One region of the Pseudomonas sp. LBUM1679 genome, then DNA from elsewhere that is predicted to be linked to it. Evidence: riboswitches for the same ligand, from Rfam matches in the RefSeq annotation. Region 1 holds a riboswitch; the other holds the start of a gene.

Region 1 (3,981 bases):
CGATACTGGCGTGATGCCGGCGAATACATGGGCGACGGCTACCTGTTCCAGGGCGCGCCCCTGACGGCCCGGTTGAGCGCCTCGATCAACTTCTGATGGTTGCGCCACTTATCGTTTCAGTCGAGGAACCTGCCTTGCCCGATCTGGTTGCAGGGCGTCTTCGCCCTGCTGCAAGGTCACGGTTGGTGGCGCTGGAGCCAGGGCGGCCTGATCCATGGCAAGGTGCGGGTGGCGCGGCTCCGCGTCCGCTGGAAGAGGTTTGTCGGGTGCTCTGAGAAAGCCCTTATTACTCCGGGGGCGGCCAACCGACTGGCCTGATATTCAGGTGCACGCGTATTCCCCCCTGTAGGAGCTGGCTTGCCAGCGAAGGCGGTGTGTCAGTCGATATATGTATTGGCTGATAGACCGCTTTCGCTGGCAAGCCAGCTCCTACAGGGGAATGTGTGCCAGGCGGGTATTGGCCTCAGCCTCTCACTGCTGCTGCCGCTCCTATCGCTGCCTTCTCCATGCAGTACGGCATCGCTGATGAACCATTGCCCATCACCTGACCCCGCGTCGCCGACCCTGGCTGCAAAAAACCGAGCAAGGCCTGCCGGGTTTCCTGCCAGGCTGCCGGGTGTTCCATATCGAGGAAGTGCCCGGCGTTCGCGACGGTATGGAACCGGGACTGAGGGGCATGTTTGACGAACAGCCGGGCGTCTTGCGCCGAGGTGTATTCATCCCATTCGCCGTTGACAAACAGCAGCGGGATTTCGATCGCATCGGCACAGGCGACGTAGCAGTGGGTGTCCTGGGTCAGCACCTCATGCACATGGAAGTGCATCTGCCGGTATTCGTGCTCCGCCAGGCTGCTGACATGGCGGTGATTAAAGCGTTTGAACAGCGATGGCAGGTGCTTGCCAATCGTCCCGTTGATCAAGCGCCCGACATTGAGACGATCGCAGGCCTGGAGACAGTGCAGGCCGCGCTCCAGGTAATCGCGCATCGGCGTATTGATCCGCGCGGCGAATGAACTGATGACCGCCCTCTCGATTCGTCGCGGCCGCTGGGCCAGCGCCAACAAAGTCGCCGCACCGCCCCAGGAAAATGACAGCACATGCTGCGCACCGAAGTGTTCGATCAATTCCAGCAGTATCGCTGCCTCGTCTTCCTTGCGGATCGGATCGCCGTGGAGGTTGTGTCGTTTCGACTGACCGGCATAGGGCTGGTCGTAGAGGACCACATTGAAGTGCGGCTGCAGGTAACGCACCGTCTGCGCAAAGGACGCGGTTGTCGCCAGCGAGCCGTTGACCAGAATGATGGTCTTGTCAGCGGCGGCGTTGAGATAGTGTTCGGTATAAATCTTGTACTTATCGCAAATCTCGACGATGGCGGTGTTCGGCATCATGTCATTTTCTTCCTTGAACCCGTTGGACTGAGCGCACAGCGTGAGGAATGCCCACAGGGCCATATCGCAGAAAGCAGTAGTGGTGGAACCGACAGCGAAGTGCCAGGTAAATACATTAAAAGCTCAAGGTGGTGTTCAAACGTCAACGCATAGACCTCCTGGGGTTTAACCTGGCATCACGGGCCAGCGGCGACAGCGGCGACAGCGCGAGCGTGTCACGCAGCGCCCTGTGACCGATGAGTCACTGACTGACCAGAGCTTCAGAGTTAAGCAGGGATTTCCCGGTCTGCAAGCATGTGCAGCGCTTTGGTGCTGATTTACCTTCAACGCGCACTTGCACCCTGGAATCGGCACACCAGAAAAAAATACTGGACCGTTGGCCGGCATGATCGACTACCATGCCGGCCGCCGGTTTCCACATGGGATTAATAGGGAATCCGAGATGCCCGACACGGCATCAATCGGAACTGCCCCCGCAACTGTAGGTGCTGAGCCTGCTCCTGAACTGCCACTGGGATCGCTTCCGGGAAGGCTGGAGCCAGGCGCCGACGCATCAGTCAGGAGACCTGCCGGCCAAGCAAATCACTAACCGGCGGGGTGTCCGGGAAGGACATCCTTGCGCCGTGCGTCACCTGTGGTGAGCGCTACGTCAGAGCTTTAACGCCAGCGTTCGATGATGTGTTTCCAGTCCGTACCCCTGCTCCGAGTACGGTCAACTGGAGATTGCGTCATGCTGCTGTCACGCCTTGCCACCCTCGTCACCGCCCTGGGTCTGTCCACCCTCGCCCATGCGGCCCCGACCCACTATCCCCTGACGGTCGAGAACTGCGGCAGCACCCTGACTTTCGCGCAGGCACCGAGCCGCGCCGTGACCATCGGCCAGGCCGGCACCGAAATGCTCTACGCCATGGGGCTTGCCCCCACGCTGGTCGGCACCTCGCTGTGGTTCAACGATGTGCTGGCCAAGTACAAGACAGAGAACGACCGAATCCAACGCCTGGCCGATAACGAGCCGAGTTTCGAGGCGGTGATCGGCCAACGCCCGCAACTGGTGGCCGTGGAACTGGAGTGGATGGTCGGCCCGCAAGGCGTGGTCGGTACCCGCGAGCAGTTTCACGAACTGCAGATCCCGACCTACCTGATGCCCTCCGACTGCGAAGCCAAGGACAATCTGGTCGGCGCCGACGGCACACGGCTGGAGGCGTTTCGCATCGACAGCATTTACAAGAGCATCAGCCAATTGGCCGAGATCTTCGATGTGCAGGAACGTGGCCGGCAGTTGAACGACGAACTCAAGGCCAGTCTGGCGAAGTCGGTCGCCACGGTGCAGGACAAGGACCTGGAGCACACCAGTGCGCTGTTCTGGTTCTCCAGTGCCAGTCTGGATATCGACCCTTATGTCGCCGGACACAAGGGCATTCCCGACTTCATGCTCAACACCCTGGGCGTGCGTAACGTGGTGCAATCCGACGAAGAATGGCCGACCGTTGGCTGGGAAACCATCGCCAAGGCCAACCCGACTTTCCTGGTCATCGCACGAATGGATCGCCGGCGCTTCCCCGCTGACGACCACCTCAAGAAACTGGCATTCCTGCGCAGCGACCCGGTGACCCGCAACATGGACGCGGTGAAAAACAACCGCATCATCATCCTCGACGCCATGGCCATGCAGGCCAGCGTCAGAATGTTCGACGGTCTGGCCACCCTGGCATCAGCCATCGACGGCTATGACCTGCCAAAATGACCAGGACGCTGATTCGCACAGTGCTGGCCGTTGTGACCCTGCTGCTGGCCGTCATTGCCGGTGTGGCCATCGGTGAAACGCCCATCGCTCCGGGTGTGGTGTTCCAGGTGCTGGCCAATAAACTGTGGGCTGCCGGTCATGTCCTCGACCCGATCGACGAAGGCATCGTCTGGAATTACCGCCTGACCCGCGCGCTGGTGGCGGCGGCCTGCGGTGCGGGTCTGGCCACTTGCGGGGTGATCCTGCAATCGCTGTTGCGCAACCCGCTGGCCGATCCCTACCTGCTCGGCATCTCCGCCGGCGCCTCGACGGGTGCGGTATTGGTGGCGTTGCTGGGCCTGGGGGCCGGGCTGATTTCGCTGTCGGTCGGCGCGTTTGCCGGGGCCGTTGCCGCCTTCGCCGTGGTGGTGTTGCTGGCCCGTGCCAGCGGTTCGCCCGGCGGCACCTCGCAGATCATCCTCGCGGGGATTGCCGGTTCGCAGCTATTCAATGCGCTCACGGCGTTTCTGATCACCCAATCGGCCAGTTCCGAACAGGCCCGGGGCATCATGTTCTGGTTGCTCGGCAACCTCAGCGGGGTGCGCTGGCCGTCGGTGTGGCTGGCCGTCCCGGTGGCAGTGGCCGGTCTTGTGGTTTGCCTGTGGCATCGGCGGGCGCTGGACGCCTTCACCTTTGGCGCCGACTCGGCCGCCTCGCTCGGCATCCCGGTACGCCGCGTGCAATTGCTGCTGATCAGCTGCGCCGCACTGGTGACGGCAGTGATGGTCTCGATTGTCGGCTCCATCGGGTTCGTCGGGCTGGTGATTCCCCATGCCGTGCGACTGCTGCTGGGCACCCGGCATGCGCGCCT
Region 2 (3,981 bases), 1.4 Mb from region 1:
ATGAGAATGTGATCGAGGTCGCCGCGACGGGCCACCAATTCGCGCATCACCGGGAAGAATTCTTCCTGGACGGTGCAGCACAGGCAGCCGTTGGCCAGTTCGTAGACGCGGCCGCTGGCTTCTTCTTCAGTGCAGCCGATGGAGCACTGCTTGAGGATTTCGCCATCGATGCCCAGCTCGCCGAACTCGTTGACGATCACCGCGATGCGACGACCCTGGGCGTTGTCGAGCATGTGCCGCAGCAAGGTGGTCTTGCCCGAGCCGAGGAAGCCGGTAACGATGGTGACGGGAAGTTTGGCCAGTGTTTTCATCGGATGCCCTTTGGCAAGGTGGCGGGCATACGGGACGACAATCGCTGCGACGGATGTGCGCGCGCAAGAGTTCCGCCACCGGATCACCCCGCCCGGTTGTAGTGAGAATCTGTGTCGAGGCAGGTCTCCTGGCTGACGGTGTGCCGGGCTTGTGGGCCTGGCATTCGCTGCGCCTTCCCGCGAACCCGTTGCACAGGGTTTGCAGTGGCGTGGCAGCGAACATCACCGTTCACAGTTGCGGGGGCAGCCGCGGCATCGACCGCGTTCCCTTCTTAGCTTCGGCAGACGCCGAAGAACCTCGAATGCGCAAGGCTACGCATCGTGTGGAGGCGGGTCAATCGTTGAGCGGTACGCGTTCCCCTGTAGGAGCTGCCGAAGGCTGCGATCTTTTGATTTTGCTTATTAAAATCAAGATCAAAAGATCGCAGCCTTCGGCAGCTCCTACAAAGAGCCAATCATCATTCGGCTCCAGGTGAGAACCCTTGCCAATTGACGCCCAACCCCCGCCCATGCTCTCCTACACGCCTTGTTACGGGTGCCCTTCACAGGGTGAAACGGGAAACCGGTGAATCATGTGCTTTACTCAAGGCCATGTCAGTCCGGTGCTGCCCCCGCAACGGTAAGCGAGCGAAGCGTCAGATCCACTGTGCCAGCAGTTCGGCATGGGAAGGTGACGCTTGCAGGTACAGGCGCAAGCCTTGGCCCCTCGCGAGCCCGGAGACCGGCCCGCAACACAAAGTGACCATTACGATCACTGAATAACAAACCCGCGGTGGGCGGGCGCTGTTTGAACCTCTGCGTGCCCGGCTCGCAGGGGTCTTCCATGCGCTCTATTCACCCACTGACAGACCAGAGGGAAGCGCCATGTCGATCATCAGCAGCACCGGCAGCAACACGGACAAGAGCACCGCCAGCAGCACCACGACCCTGACTCAACGCCTGACCGCCGCCGCCTGTGCGTCGATCCTTGGCGCCTGCCTTGTGTATTTCGCCGGTTTCTCGCACATCGAGGCGGTGCACAATGCTGCGCACGACACCCGTCACAGCTCCGCCTTCCCGTGCCATTGAGACCTGTCGACATGATCAAGCGTATCGCGCAAACCGCAGGTTTCACTGGGCTGCTGGCCGCCCTGCTGCTGACCCTGCTGCAAAGTTTCTGGGTTTCGCCGCTGATTCTGCAGGCCGAGACCTACGAAAAATCCGAGCCGGCGGCTGTTGAAGTCCATGAGCACACCGCAGGTGCCGTCGCCGCTCACACCCATGATGCCGAGGCCTGGGAACCGGAAGACGGCTGGCAGCGCGTGCTGTCGACCACCGGTGGCAACCTGGTGGTAGCGGTCGGTTTCGCGTTGATGCTCGCCGGTCTCTACACTTTGCGCGCCCCGACCAGAACCTCTCAAGGCCTGCTCTGGGGCCTGGCCGGCTATGCGACCTTCGTGCTGGCGCCGACCCTCGGCCTGCCGCCTGAATTGCCGGGGACTGCCGCGGCCGATCTGGCGCAACGGCAGACCTGGTGGATCGGCACTGCCGCCTCCACCGCGGCCGGCATCGCCCTGATCGTGTTCAGTCGTCATTGGCTGATGAAGATCCTCGGTGTCGCCATCCTTGCCGTGCCACACGTGATTGGCGCGCCACAACCGGAAGTTCATTCGATGCTCGCGCCGCAAGCGCTCGAGTCGCAGTTCAAAATCGCTTCGCAGCTGACCAACGTCGCGTTCTGGCTGGCCCTGGGCCTGATCAGCGCCTGGTTGTTCCGCCGCAAAAGCGATGGCCAATACCACGCATGACGGATAACAGCACCGTGCCGACCCTGGTGGTCGGCCTGGGCTGCCAGCGCGGCTGCCCCGTGAGTACGTTGCGGGCATTGCTCGACCAGGCGCTGCAGGCTCATCGCATCGAGCTACACCAGGTCAAGGCACTGGCCAGCATCGACCTGAAGCGCGAAGAACCGGGCCTCATCGAACTGGCCGCACAGCTCGCGCTGCCGCTGATGTATTTCAGCAGCGAACAATTGGCCGGTTACCAGCCGCAACTCAGCCACCGCTCGGACATCGCGTTCGAACGCACCGGCTGTTACGGCGTCGCGGAAAGTGCCGCCCTGGCCCTGGCCGAACAACTGGCCCAGGCGCCGGCGAAGCTGCTGATTTCACGACAGAAATATGCCCAGGCCACCCTCGCGTTGGCTGGCGCTGCATAAAACCCCCGACAATCCCCGCCTTCGATCATGAGCAATCTTCATCTGAAGCCTTGCCCAGGCCCTTTTTCACAGGAACCGACGATGACTGTCTATTTCATTGGCGCAGGCCCCGGCGACCCGGAACTGATCACCATCAAAGGCCAACGGCTGATCCGCAGCTGCCCGGTGATCATCTATGCCGGCTCCCTGGTGCCCGCCGCCGTACTCGAAGGTCATCAGGCCGAACAACTGGTGAACAGCGCCGAACTGCACCTGGAACAGATCATCGAACTGATCAAGTGCGCCCATGCCAAGGGCCAGGATGTGGCGCGGGTGCATTCCGGCGATCCGAGCCTGTATGGCGCCATCGGCGAGCAGATCCGCTACCTGCGTGAACTCGATATTGCCTTTGAAATCATTCCCGGTGTGACCGCGACAGCGGCCTGTGCGGCCCTGCTGGGTGCGGAGTTGACCTTGCCGGACGTGTCACAGAGCGTGATTCTGACCCGCTACGCCGACAAGACGACGATGCCGGCCGGCGAAGAGTTGGGCAGCCTGGCGCAGCATGGGGCAACCATGGCGATCCATCTGGGGGTCAATCATCTGCAGAAGATCCTGGTCGAATTGCTGCCGCATTACGGTGCGGACTGTCCGATCGCGGTGATTCACCGGGCGACCTGGCCGGATCAGGATTGGGTGGTGGGGACGCTTGAGGATATTGCCGGGAAGGTCGAGGCGAAGGGGTTTCGGCGCACGGCGTTGATTCTGGTGGGTCGGGTGCTGGGGAGTGATCAATTCAGTGAGTCGTCGCTGTATCGCGCAGGGCATGCGCATCTCTACAGACCCTAAGATCAAAAGATCGCAGCCTCCGGCAGCTCCTACATTGGAATGCGTACTCCCTGTAGGAGCTGCCGAAGGCTGCGATGTTTTGGGGCTCAGGTGATTTCCCATAAAAAAACGGCGCTCACGGGGCGCCGTTTTTTTATTTTTTGCAGCGAACACCTTACTTAGTAGTAGGCGTTTTCTTTCTGCGTATGGTCGGTCACGTCCCGAACACCCTTCAACTCGGGAACACGCTCAAGCAAGGTGCGCTCAATGCCTTCGCGCAGGGTGACGTCCGCCTGGCCGCAGCCCTGGCAGCCACCGCCGAACTTGAGCACGGCGATGCCGTCCTCGACCACATCGATCAGGCTGACCTGACCGCCGTGGCTCGCGAGCCCCGGGTTGATCTCGGTCTGCAGGTAATAGTTGATACGCTCGTTGATCGGGCTGTCGGCGTTGACCATCGGTACTTTGGCGTTTGGCGCCTTGATGGTCAGCTGGCCGCCCATGCGGTCGGTGGCGTAGTCGACTACCGCGTCGTCCAGGAACGCTTCGCTGAACGAATCGATGTAGGCGGTGAAGCTTTTCAGCCCCAGCGCCGTGTCTTCAGGTTTTTCTTCGCCCGGCTTGCAGTAGGCAATGCAGGTTTCGGCGTACTGGGTGCCAGGCTGG

The links. A riboswitch is a leader RNA that binds a small molecule or an ion and turns the genes downstream of it on or off. The one in region 1 is predicted to bind cobalamin.
Region 2: another riboswitch for cobalamin. It lies ahead of ACA062_RS18360 (CbtB domain-containing protein); the one in region 1 lies ahead of ACA062_RS12260 (ABC transporter substrate-binding protein).

The regions. Positions count from the first base shown of each region.
Region 1 covers NZ_CP166774.1:2,650,987-2,654,967, reverse strand. The annotation lists gene ACA062_RS12270 (TonB-dependent siderophore receptor) at 1-96, shown strand, start outside; gene ACA062_RS12265 (alpha/beta fold hydrolase) at 464-1,387, opposite strand; cobalamin riboswitch at 1,780-1,975, shown strand; gene ACA062_RS12260 (ABC transporter substrate-binding protein) at 2,118-3,131, shown strand; gene ACA062_RS12255 (FecCD family ABC transporter permease) at 3,128-3,981, shown strand, end outside.
Region 2 covers NZ_CP166774.1:4,047,056-4,051,036, forward strand. The annotation lists gene cobW (cobalamin biosynthesis protein CobW) at 1-311, opposite strand, end outside; cobalamin riboswitch at 413-627, opposite strand; cobalamin riboswitch at 828-1,055, shown strand; gene ACA062_RS18360 (CbtB domain-containing protein) at 1,176-1,379, shown strand; gene ACA062_RS18365 (CbtA family protein) at 1,391-2,098, shown strand; gene ACA062_RS18370 (cobalamin biosynthesis protein) at 2,095-2,508, shown strand; gene cobM (precorrin-4 C(11)-methyltransferase) at 2,590-3,336, shown strand; gene nfuA (Fe-S biogenesis protein NfuA) at 3,495-3,981, opposite strand, start outside.